2 regions of the Shewanella sp. SP2S2-4 genome follow, and region 2 is predicted to be linked to the other one. Evidence: predicted binding sites of a transcription regulator. Region 2 holds the regulator's gene; the other holds the start of a gene.
The links. The regulator sigma-54, encoded in region 2, starts transcription at its own class of promoters, with help from an activator protein. The targets are predictions, from matches to a motif close to GTTGGCACGNNNNTNGNNT.

Region 1 (6,263 bases), on a different contig from region 2:
GGTCAAAAAATGTGTGCTATCTGTTACAATCGGATGTTTTCTATTTTATAGTGAAATGGAAAAATTCTTAACTACAACTTAAAAAGAATTGAATTCAAGTATGTATAAATTTTCCAAAGGCGTTACCTTAGTCCTATTTTCACTAGCGTTATCAGCCTGTAGCAGCAGCCCTGATGATAACGATATTGCCGCCAAAACGTCACCTGATGTGCTTTACACTCAGGCAAGAACCTCTATGGAACTTGGCAATTACTCTAAAGCTGTCCGTTCTTTGGAGGCGTTAGACTCACGCTTCCCCTTCGGACCTCACAAAACTCAAGTCCAGTTAGACCTGATTTATGCTTACTACAAAATGGACGATGTCGCTTCGGGGATTGCGAACATAGACAGATTTATCCGTCTTAATCCTACACACCCTGATATTGACTATGTGTTCTATATGCGCGGTTTAGTGAACATGCAAGCCGACAACTACTTGTTCCACGATATGCTTAATATCGACCGAACCGATCGTGACCCTAAAAATGCTCAAGATGCTTTCAAAGATTTTGATCGTCTTATCAAAACTTACCCTAACAGCAAATATGCCGCCGATGCGCAAAAACGCATGTTAGCGTTGAAGAATCGCTTAGCAAGATATTCAATCCAAGTTGCCGAATATTATCTCAAGATGAATGCATGGAGCGCCGCAGCAATCCGAGCACAATCTGTAATGGAAACATATCCTGGCACCCCTTCAAATGAACGGGCATTAGAGATAATGATAGAAGCTTATGGCGAATTAGGTCAGAGCAAGCTGAAGCAAAACGTGCTCATGGTAATGCAAGCTAACTATCCAAACAATGAAATCTTATCAAACTAGCCGAGAATGCCCCTTTAATAGGGGCATTTTTTTGCTTTGTTACCCAAGTTAACCCATCACTGGATATTGCTAAGTCCCCAGCGTGGATAGTGGTTTGACTATTTTTAGCTCGCCACTTGCAGCGTAAATGACACTTTCGTGTAAATCTTATCCAACCGAGTCACTTTTTACGTTATTTAGTAAAAATCTATTGACTCAAAACCCGAAAAGCCTTTAAATTGCGCCCGTCGCCCGAATAGCTCAGTCGGTAGAGCAGAGGATTGAAAATCCTCGTGTCCCTGGTTCGATTCCGGGTTCGGGCACCATCTTTAAATTGGTTGCTACAGCGACTAATGTTAGAGAACTGCAATAGGTACAGTGCAGGTGTGGTGGAATTGGTAGACACGCCAGCTTCAGGTGCTGGTGCTCGCAAGGGCGTGGAGGTTCAAGTCCTCTCACCTGTACCAAATTGCAGTTCAACGAATGAAACGAAGCATTAAGATTGTTTCTTCGGTTTTGAGATTACTCATTCGATGAAATTTCGGATAGCCATGCAGATGTGGTGGAATTGGTAGACACGCCAGCTTCAGGTGCTGGTGCTCGCAAGGGCGTGGAGGTTCAAGTCCTCTCATCTGTACCAACATTTAAACCTCGCTTAGCGAGGCTTTTTTGTATCTAAAACAAAATAAATCCTCTGTTACTCTCCCCTCTTTCCGCTGATTTGCTATACCTAATGTTACAGACTCATCGTAGGGATAGCTCGAGCTCTGCCTAAAGGACTCTTTAGTTCACTGAGGCTATCCCATATGAACGGTCTACAAATAAAACAAAAAATGTTTATCGGTATTTTGGTCCCCCTTGCAATGTTACTGACGATTGGTTTTCTCGCCATTAATATGATGGGCAACATTGAGTCGGGTGTTGAACGCATCTATAACGACAGAGTGGTGCCGCTGGATGACTTAAAAGTGATTGCCGATAAGTATGCGGTCGATGTTATCGATGCGGTCAATAAGGCGAACGCGGGTGGTTTCACCGCCTCGCAAGCGGCTGAAACGCTAGACAGTGCCAAATCGACTATTACTCAACATTGGCAAAAATACCTATCTACCGAGCTTACCTCAGAAGAATCCCGACTCGTAAAACAAGCCGAAGTGCTGTTCTCCTCCGCGAATCAACAGATTGATACCCTGATCTCGCGCTTAAGAGGATTAAACGGCGATGTTTCAAGCCAACTCTCAGCCAATATCCTGCCGCTGTACCAAGCGATCGATCCTATCAGCAACCAAATATCTGAACTGATTGCACTGCAAATCCGCGTAGCGGGCGAAGAAAAAGATCGTGTAAATGCCATTTATCAATCTTCAATCACTATTTTTGTGGCATTAGCCTGTGCCGCCATGATCATCAGTATTGTGATTGGACTCTGGGTCAATCGCAGCGTGATGAATCCCATTAATGACATCCTCGGTAAACTGAAAAGGATCCATCAAGACTCAGATCTCACCGTCAGATTCACCACTTTTAATCACGATGAGCTAGGGCAAATATCCACGAGCCTCACCCAAGTAATTGAACACTTACGGGGCATTCTTCATTCCATTGCCGAGGCGGCAACTACGGTCAACAGTTCGGCAAATGAGTTAAGTAGCTTCACCCAAGCCACCAATAAACGGATGCAACAGCAACAAGCCGAAACGGAGCAGACTGCAACGGCCATGAATGAGATGACGGCCACCGTTGCCGAAGTCGCCCAAAGCGCATCTGCCGCAGCGGATTCAGCCAAAGATGCCGATACCTATGCCGCTAACGGCAATAATATTGTGATGCAATCGATTAGCAGTATGTCGCAGCTTTCTGATCAAATTCAAAAAACGGCGCAGGTCATTGGATTTTTATCTAATGAAAGCCAAAACATCGGCCGCGTACTCGATGTGATTAAGAGCATTGCCGAACAAACCAATTTACTTGCACTCAATGCCGCCATCGAAGCCGCACGGGCGGGAGAGCAAGGTCGCGGCTTTGCAGTCGTGGCCGATGAAGTGCGCACCCTAGCGCAACGCACCCAAAAATCGACTCAAGAAATTGAGGCCATGATTGCCACCCTACAACAAGGGGTTAAAGAAGCCGTCAGCGCCATGGAAATCGGTATCAATCAAGTAGATGATGCCAACGATAAAGCCAATCAGGCGGGTCAAGCGCTGAAAGAAATTGTCACCTCAGTAGACAGCATCACCGAGCTGAATACCCACATTGCGACCGCCGCTGAAGAACAAAGTAGCGTTGCCGAGAGTATTAATCGCAGCATTATTGCCATCAGCGATATCGCCGAGCATTCCACGGCTTCGGCGGCTGAATTAAGTGAATCTGTGATTAATTTGACTAAGCTTGCCAGCAGCATGCGCAATCAAGTGAGCGCATTTAAGCTCTAATTTAACTCAATCAACCACAAAACGACTGCAACCATTTTTGCTGTTGCAGTCAAACTCCTTTATTCACATCATCTGTAACCCATTGAAATAAAATATCCGTTTCATCATTTCTCGATTTAATTTCTCCTTTTATTGAACACTTCAAATGAACTCAGCCTCGTTATCGATAGCACGGATAGCGATAATCTCTATTGATCCAAATCAAATAGATCTTTAAACTCATTAAACATTCATAATATTTACACGTTAAGGATTTTCTATGTTGGACAGCCGTACAATCCAAGTTATCAAGAGCACTATTCCCTTACTCGAATCTGCAGGCCCTGCGCTGACGACCCATTTTTATCAACGTATGTTCAAACATAATCCTGAACTAAAAGATGTGTTCAATTTGGCGCACCAACATTCTGGTGGTCAGCCTGTAGCCCTGTTCAATGCCGTCGCAGCCTATGCAAAAAATATCGAAAACTTAGCGGTACTGAGTTCAACCGTAGAGCGCATTGCCCAAAAACATACGGGATTTCTGATCAAACCTGAGCAATATGCGATCGTCGGCAGCCATTTATTGGCAACGCTTAAAGAAATAGGGGGCGATGCGGTAACAGAAGAAGTGTTAGAAGCTTGGGCACAGGCCTATGGGTTTTTAGCCAACATTTTTATTCAACGAGAAGCACAAATTTATCAAGCGCATGCAGAGCAAGATGGTGGCTGGTTGGGTGAGCGTCAGTTTGTCATTAGCGCGAAAAATACCGAGTCAGCAGTCATCACCTCCTTCATATTGACGCCCGAAGATGGCAAGCCCGTTAAAGATTTTATCCCTGGTCAGTATTTAAGTTTGAAGCTAACACACCCGAATTTGGCATATGAAGAAATCCGCCAATATTCCTTATCCGATGCACCAAATGGCACCAGCTACCGCATCAGTGTGAAACGCGAACTCGGCGGACAAGTGTCGAACCTGCTGCATGATGCGATACACATCGGCGACAAAATCGCGGTAATGCCACCCGCGGGGGACTTTACCCTAGAAGTCGCGGCGGACACGCCCGTAGTACTTATTTCAGCTGGTGTAGGCCAAACACCGATGAAAAGTATGCTCAATCAATTACTCAAGCTGCAACATCCCAGCACTATTACTTGGCTGCATGCCTGTGAGCAAGGCGCCGTACACGGCTTCAAACAGGCGATTCACGCCAAGCGCCAACAACATCATAATCTGACGAGTCATGTTTGGTATCGTGAGCCAGCCCCAACCGATACGTTAGGTGAAGATTATGATTTCGAAGGGCAAATGGAGTTAAGTAAAGTCGCCGAACTGCTGCTTCCACACGCACGTTATTATTTCTGCGGCCCCCTTGGATTCATGTCCGCCATCAAGCAGCAACTACTCGCTCTGGGTGTCGCGGCTGAAAACATGCACTATGAAGTGTTCGGCCCCCACGCCGATCTTTAATGGCATGGCACGGACTTGAGAAAATTCACGCTCAGGTCCGTTTGAATGCTTAGATTTGCACTTAGCTTTTGTACTTAGCTTTTATGCTTAGCTTTCATTGTTAGCATGGCAAACAATAACGATAAGAACGATGAATGCTTGATGTACTTTTCTGTTCATCATTTTTAACGGATAGAGGCCACTTCAGCGGCAGTCAGTGCGCGACTTTCACCCGGTGCCAACTTTTCATCAAGCACAATATCGCCTATCGATAATCGATGCAGGCCAACAACCGGATTGCGGAACCGACCAAACATCCGTTTGATTTGATGATACTTACCTTCATGTAAAGTCACTTCAGCCACGTTATCAGCGAGGATAACCAGCTTAGCGGGTTGGGTTGTAATATCTTCAAAGCCAAAATACATCCCTTCGGCAAATGCAGCGATGTATTCTTCGGTTATGGGATTAGCTAAGGTAACCCGATACACTTTGTCGACCTTGTGTGTAGGTGACATCAGCGCATCAGACCAGCGGCTGTCATTGGTCAATAACAACAAACCCGAAGAGTTTAAATCTAATCTGCCGGCGATATGCAACTCATCACGGGCTTCGCAATCAAGCAAATCAATCACAGTTTTATGCTGAGTATCTTTGGTAGCACTCACCACTCCAATCGGCTTGTGGAGCATCACATAGACGGGCACATTAGCCTGCAGTATTTGCTCATCGAGTTGGATGTGGGAAAACTCATCCACTTGCCTATCCATATCTTTCACTATCAATCCATCGACGCACACTCGGCCCGATAATAGCAGTTCACGCACTGCTTTACGGTGAGTGTGTAACTGGGTACAAAGATAACGATCGAGTCGGCCGCGCTTAGATTGCATAACACCACAAATGACGAAATATGAATGAGATAGCCATTCTAGCAGGATGCAAGTTCGGCTCATAGCGAGCCAATGCTGCGAATCTTCACAAAGGCAATTCAGAGCTAAATTGGATCGAACGAGGTAAAATTTGTTAAGCTAGGCGCTCAATTCATCTTACTGTGAGTGGTTACCGCATCAAAAACTTATCCGCAAGTCCCGTTTTAATACGTTCGAACCTGCTATTTTTAGCCTTGTTTTTAGTGACGCTAGCGAGCTCTTTTTTCGCCCAAGCGAACGATGCAGTTAATCCTCCTGAAGCGGCTCGCCCCTCCGCTATCCATGATAAACCGCTGGTCGAGCGTTACGTCCTCGATGAACTTAAATCCCTCAGACACGATCAACAGGATCTCGAGCGTCGTCTCACCATCGACATCACCGACCGCGAACTCGCCGTAGCCGACAAATCGATGAACTACGCCAATGTCACTGTAACTTACTTCTTCTACATCATCGCGGGTGTCGCCTCGTTAGTCGCCTTTATCGGTTGGCAATCCCTGCGAGAAATCAAAACGCACACCGCCAAACTGGCTGCTAACCAGCTGCAAAGTATTGCCGAACAATACGAAGAAAAGTTCAAAGTACTTGAGCAAGAACTCAAGCGTAAGAGCCGTACTATCACGGAC
Region 2 (6,263 bases):
CCGCCAGTGCCATATCATCCTTCCATAGCCACACGGCGACAAAGACTAAAATCGACCACATCAAACCATTGAGAAAACCAATCGATAGCTCTTTACCGATAAGCCAGCGGGCGTTGCTTTGGCCGATATGGCCTAAAGCAATACCGCGGATCACGAGCGCTAAGGTCTGATTACCGGCAACACCGCCCATGCTAGGGACAATCGTCATTAGGATGGCGATAGTGGCAAATTGCTCAATAGTGCCTTCAAACATATTGCTGACCGACGATGCGAGCAGGGCGGCAAATAAGTTTATAGTGAGCCAGAGTGAGCGACGTAGGGTACTTTTTAGCACAGGACCAAAGGTATCTTCATCTCCGTCCATCCCCGCCATACCCATCATGGAATGTTCAGCATCTTCGCGGATAACATCGACTACGTCATCGATTGTGATACGTCCGAGCAGCTTACCATCACTGTCGACGACAGGTGCCGATACCCAGTCATTGCGTTCGAATTTCTGCGCGACTTCGCTGTCGGACATGCTCACAGGAATACTTTGAATATTGGGATCCATTATATTGCGAATTGTGGTGCTTGGCGCGCAAGTCAGTAGATCTGCCAGCCTGACACCGCCGAGCACTTTGTCCTGTTTATCGACGACATATAAGGTATCTGTGGTGTCTGGCAGGTTGCCCCTTTGGCGAAGATAGCGCAGCACCACATCGATATTCACATCGGGTCTTAGAGTAACGGTATCTGTGTTCATCAAGCTGCCGGCGGTCTCATCGGGATAGGATAAGGCCTGTTCTACCCGCTGGCGGTTTTGTTCTGTCATCGACTGCAGCACTTGCTTGTAAACGGCATCGGGAAGACTACGTAGAATATAGGCCAGATCGTCGGTGTCCATACTCGCCGTCGCTTTCGCAACTCGCTCAGGACTCATGCTGCGGATCAGCGGATCTTTGAGTTCCTCGCTTAACTCGTCGAGTATGTCGCCTATTTGTTCTTGATCGATAAGCTGCCACAGCACTTGTCTGGCGCTGGGTGGTGAGGATTCTAAGATCAGCGCGATATCTGAGGCGGCCATTTTTTGCAGCATGTTACGCACGTGTACAAACATGCCACTGCTAAGCGCTTGGTTTAACTGGTCGAGACTATGTCCGGTGTGAGCGTTTTCTGAATTATCAACGGGCATTTGTCCTCCATGGTTGTCCGCCACTGTGCGGCAAATTGGTTCGAGAGTGCGCTGCTTGGCGCAGGGCTAGACTTAGCGGTGACTTCACGATAGTTATGCTTCAGTCACAGATAGAGAGCTCTGGCATAGATCATGCGTTTTACGCATAGATTAAGGCGGCTAAGACTAAGGTGAGTCAGCGGTAATGCTCGCTAGTGTAATCGCCTATGGTTCGTGTCGTCGAGCGACAAATGTGTCGCCCTGTTGAATGGCAAGCTTTTGAAACGAGATGTGAACTGCACAAATCAGCAGTGCTAAATGTGAGGTGTACTAATCTGAGTGCCTGTGTGGAACGCTGAGTATGAAATCAAACTAACAGGCTTCGTCAAACTTAGCGTCGATTAAGGCACAAATGGCATCCAAAGCGGGTTCAGCATCTGGGCCTTCGGCGATAAGTTTAATGGTTTTACCCATGCCAGTCTCAAGCATCAATAAGCCGAGTACGCTGGCTGCGGATGCCTGTTTATCGCCTTGTATTAAGGTGATGGTCGCATCAAACTCGGATGCCAGTACCACCAACTTAGTGGCGGCACGGGCATGCAATCCCAGTTTGTTACAGATGGTGATCTGACGTTCAAGCTTTGGCATTATTCAGCTCTCGATGGCGGGCATAAACTTTATGTTTACCGTTACTAAAGCGTTTAGCCAATTGCTCTGCGACGTAAACCGATCTGTGTTGTCCACCGGTGCAGCCAATCGCCACAGTTAAATAACTGCGATTGTTGCGTTCGAGATGCGGCAGCCAAGTTTCCAGTAAATTCTCGATTTGCCAGATGAACTTATTCACGAGTGGTTGACGATTTAAGAACTCAGCCACGGGTTCATCTAAGCCTGTCAATGGACGCAGCGCCAGTTCCCAGTGTGGGTTAGGCAGGAAGCGTACATCGAACATAAAGTCGGCTTCGGTTGGCATACCGTGCTTAAAGCCAAAGGACTCGAAGTTGATCACTAACTCTTTATCGACGCTGCCGAGCAGAATTTGTCTGACTTGGTCGCTTAAATCATAGATATTCAGGTTCGACGTATCTATGTAGTGATCGACCAGTTTTGACATAGGCTCGAGCAGCTTCCCTTCCAGTTTTATCGCTTCTTGCAAAGAGACTTGGCTCTTCGACAAAGGGTGCAAACGGCGGGTTTCGCTGTAACGCTTGAGCAGAATTTTATCGCTGGAATTGAGGAAGAAGCTGGTTAACTCAGTATCAGGAGGCAGGCTCGCGAGTTGCTTCACTAAGACCTTGTCCTGCTCAGGCATGTTACGCACGTCGACACTGATGGCGACGAGATCGTTACTGCCTTTGAGTTGCTCAAGCAAAGTGCCGATTAAGGGCAAGGGAAGGTTATCGACACAATAATAGCCGAGATCTTCGAGTACCCTTAGGGCGACAGATTTGCCTGAGCCTGAGCGGCCCGACACTATGACCAGTTTCATCCAGTGATTACCTGATAGAGTTCCGTTTCATCATGCGTCTTGCGTAATTGCTTTAATATTTGCTTGTCGCTCAGCTTTTCGGCCATGCAAGACAAGGTACTTAAGTGCTGCTGACATTGGTCTGCAGGCACCAGTAGTGCAAATAAAATATCAACAGGTTGCTTATCGATAGCATCGAATGCTATCGGCTCTTCACACTTAATGAGTATGGCAATGGGCTGATCTATATCGGCTAGTCGACCATGTGGAATGGCGATGCCGTTACCTATACCTGTGCTCCCCATCTTTTCGCGCGCCACTAGGCTTTCGAATATCTCTTGAGATGAGAGGGTCGGGTACTGGGCAGCGACTAAGTCGCTGATGAGTTCCAGTACCTTTTTCTTGCTGCCCGGAGTGGCGCAGGTAGTGCACTCCGGCCGCAGTATGGTACAAAGTTCCATTATTAGTGTTTTGTTAACTTCTCTTTGTGTTTAATAACCTGACGATCAAGCTTGTCAATCAGGGCGTCTATAGCGGCATACATGTCAGCATGCTCTGAAGTAGCAAAAACTTCACCACCGATAAGATTTATTCTCGCTTCGGCAATCTGTTGCATTTTTTCGACATTGAGCACAACGTGCACATTATTGATCTGTTCGAAATGGCGTTCAAGTTTTGAAAACTTTTCTTCTACATATGCGCGTAACGATTCGGTAATTTCGACATGGTGTCCACTCAGGTTTATTTGCATAGAAACGTCCTCCGATATCCACTGTAGGTTATAAACTTTTACGCTGATTAGAAGGCGGAATGAGCATAGCCTCTCGGTACTTCGCAATGGTTCTGCGGGCTACGTTGATCCCTTGTTCTGCCAGAAGTTGCGCCATCTTACTGTCGCTCAATGGTTTTTTCTGGTTTTCCGCTGCAACCAGTTTCTTAATGAAGGCTCTGATTGCTGTGGATGAGCACTCCCCACCATCGTCAGTACCGACGTGGCTAGAGAAGAAGTATTTTAGTTCAAAAAGTCCCTTAGGGGTATGCATGTATTTCTGGGTAGTCACCCGTGAGATGGTCGACTCATGCATTTCTACCGCTTCGGCAATATCGTTCAGCACCATAGGTTTCATGGCTTCTTCACCGTATTCAAAGAAACCTTGCTGATATTGGACGATACAGTTCGCCACCTTCAACAGGGTATCATTACGGCTCTCTAAACTCTTGATAAACCATTTAGCCTCTTGTAGATGGCCACGAATAAATTGGCTATCGGCTTGGCTTTTAGTGCTGCGCGCCATCGAGGCATAATGTTGGTTTACATTGATTTTTGGCATGCAGTCAGGATTAAGCTCAACCACCCAGCGACCATTTTTCTTCGACACTGACACATCCGGGATGACGTATTCGTCATCGTTGGGCGTAATCAATAAACCTGGGCGGGGATTGAGGGTTTGGATAAGCGCGATGCCGTCCCTTAACTCATCCTCTTTTAATTTAGTCTTACGCATCAACAGCCTAAAGTCGCGGGCGGCGATCAGATCTAAATGATCTTTGATCAACATGCGGGCGTTTTCTAGGTTGGGCGTGTCAGCGGCGAAATGCGACAGTTGGATCAACAGGCACTCGCTTAAATCGCGGGCGGCAACACCAATGGGATCAAAATGTTGAATGCGCTTGAGTACGGCTTCGACTTCGTCGAGCTCGACCTCCGAATTGCCCATGGCTTCGAGGATTTCGTCAGTACTTTGGGTGAGATAGCCTTGATCGTCGATGGCATCAATAATGGCGGTGGCAATGGCTAAATCGGTTTCAGAAAACGGCGTGAGGTTTTTTTGCCATTCTAAGTGTTCATACAAGCCTTCACTGGTCTCACCTTGGAAGGGCATATCGTCTTCACGACTGCCGCCGGGGCCAGAATTGGGGGAGGCGGTAAACACTTCATCCCAAGTGGTGTCCATGGGCAGTTCGTCGGGCATGGACTCTTTCGTGAGCGACTCTGCCGTATCTATGGTGGAGCTGTCTTTCTCTGGCGGCAGAGTGCTCGATTCACTGAAATCCGTATCGGAAAGCGTTTGGTTTACAGGGTCTTTAGTGGCGTCGAATTGATCCTCTTCCAGCTCGAGAAGGGGATTAGAATCTAAGGCTTGCTGGATCTCTTGCTGCAGTTCTAATGACGACAGTTGCAACAGACGAATGGCCTGTTGTAATTGTGGCGTCATGGTTAACTGTTGACCCAGTTTGAGCTGGAGTGACGCTTTCATGTTACCGCTGATCCCTACGTTATTATTGTTGGATGAGGTCGCTTGTTATCATCTTGAGTGGAGCCCAATGCTGGCACAAATTGCCTCCATTGGCTCCGCTTGATTAACTATAGCCTGAATTGTTCACCTAAGTACACAGCCCTAACTTGCTGATTGTCTAAGATCTCTGCAGGTGTTCCTTCGGCAATCAGGTTTCCGTGACTCACAATATAGGCATGTTCACACACATCTAATGTCTCGCGAACATTATGGTCGGTGATCAACACGCCAAGGCCACGACTTTTGAGCTGTTCGATAATCTTTTTGATGTCGATAACCGAAATCGGATCGACACCAGCAAAGGGTTCATCGAGCAAAATGAACTTAGGATTTGCTGCTAACGCCCGTGCAATTTCGACACGGCGACGTTCGCCACCCGACAATGACATGCCTTGGCTGTCACGGATGTGGGTGATGTGGAATTCTTCGAGCAGATGCTCGAGTTGTTCTTCCCTTTGCTCTTTTTTTAATTCTTTGCGCGTTTGCAGTACGGCCATGATGTTGTCATGGACGGTCAGCTTACGGAAGATACTGGCTTCCTGCGGCAAGTAACCTATGCCTTTGCGGGCGCGCAGGTGCATAGGATCTGCGGTTAAATCATCATCGTCGATAAAGATGTGGCCTTTATCGCTTTTAACCAGACCGACGACCATGTAAAAGGTGGTGGTTTTACCCGCGCCGTTCGGGCCGAGCAGTCCAACAACTTGACCTGTCTTTACCGTTAGACTGACGTCTTTAACCACTTGGCGACTCTTATAACTCTTTGCCAGATTTTGTGCTCTTAGGGTGATTTGGGTCATTTAGAGTCCTGCTTTTTCACAGGTTTATCCGCTGGCGCGTCTGGTTTGGCATCATCTTGATAGCTTTCAGGCTGAATAATAGTGATCACGCGATCGTCACCACTACCTGTGCTCTCAGCAATCAATTTTTGCTGGATAATGTTATAGCGGATCAAATTACCCGTCACTTGGCTACCCGCTTGATCTAACGAAGCTTGGCCTTTCAGTGTCAGGGTACGGCTTGCCATATCGTAACGAATTTCTTTCGCGCTCGCCGAGGCTGGACGGCCATCGTCTAACACTTGGCTGTAAGTTGCGGGGTTACCAGTGGCCACTAAAATTTTGCTATTTTCACCTTCGGCAGAAAATGCACGCAGTTCATTTGCTTGGATTTTTATCGAGCCTTGGGTAACTTCCACCGGACCAAAGAAGATGATCTGGTTGTTCTTGATATCTGCCGTTTGGCTCACTGCTTTGATTTTAACTTCCTGCTTTAGGTCGTCGACTTTAGCAAAGGCGCTCATGCTCATTATTAGCATTAGGCTGGCAAGTAATACGTTATT

Region 1: a site for sigma-54 is predicted at 3,439-3,457, ahead of hmpA (NO-inducible flavohemoprotein). Genes of this name have one in related genera too.

The regions. Positions count from the first base shown of each region.
Region 1 covers NZ_JAUOER010000024.1:6,981-13,243, forward strand. Annotated here, with positions in the region: gene Q4Q54_RS16860 (outer membrane protein assembly factor BamD) at 101-862, shown strand; tRNA gene Q4Q54_RS16865 (tRNA-Phe) at 1,092-1,167, shown strand; tRNA gene Q4Q54_RS16870 (tRNA-Leu) at 1,222-1,308, shown strand; tRNA gene Q4Q54_RS16875 (tRNA-Leu) at 1,395-1,481, shown strand; gene Q4Q54_RS16880 (methyl-accepting chemotaxis protein) at 1,648-3,273, shown strand; gene hmpA (NO-inducible flavohemoprotein) at 3,533-4,726, shown strand; gene Q4Q54_RS16890 (16S rRNA pseudouridine(516) synthase) at 4,891-5,598, opposite strand; gene Q4Q54_RS16895 (tetratricopeptide repeat protein) at 5,760-6,263, shown strand, end outside.
Region 2 covers NZ_JAUOER010000011.1:29,370-35,632, forward strand. Annotated here, with positions in the region: gene mgtE (magnesium transporter) at 1-1,177, opposite strand, end outside; gene Q4Q54_RS10620 (HPr family phosphocarrier protein) at 1,529-1,804, opposite strand; gene rapZ (RNase adapter RapZ) at 1,791-2,645, opposite strand; gene ptsN (PTS IIA-like nitrogen regulatory protein PtsN) at 2,642-3,085, opposite strand; gene hpf (ribosome hibernation promoting factor) at 3,088-3,375, opposite strand; gene Q4Q54_RS10640 (RNA polymerase factor sigma-54) at 3,404-4,882, opposite strand; gene lptB (LPS export ABC transporter ATP-binding protein) at 4,990-5,721, opposite strand; gene lptA (lipopolysaccharide transport periplasmic protein LptA) at 5,718-6,263, opposite strand, start outside; gene lptC (LPS export ABC transporter periplasmic protein LptC) at 6,259-6,263, opposite strand, start outside.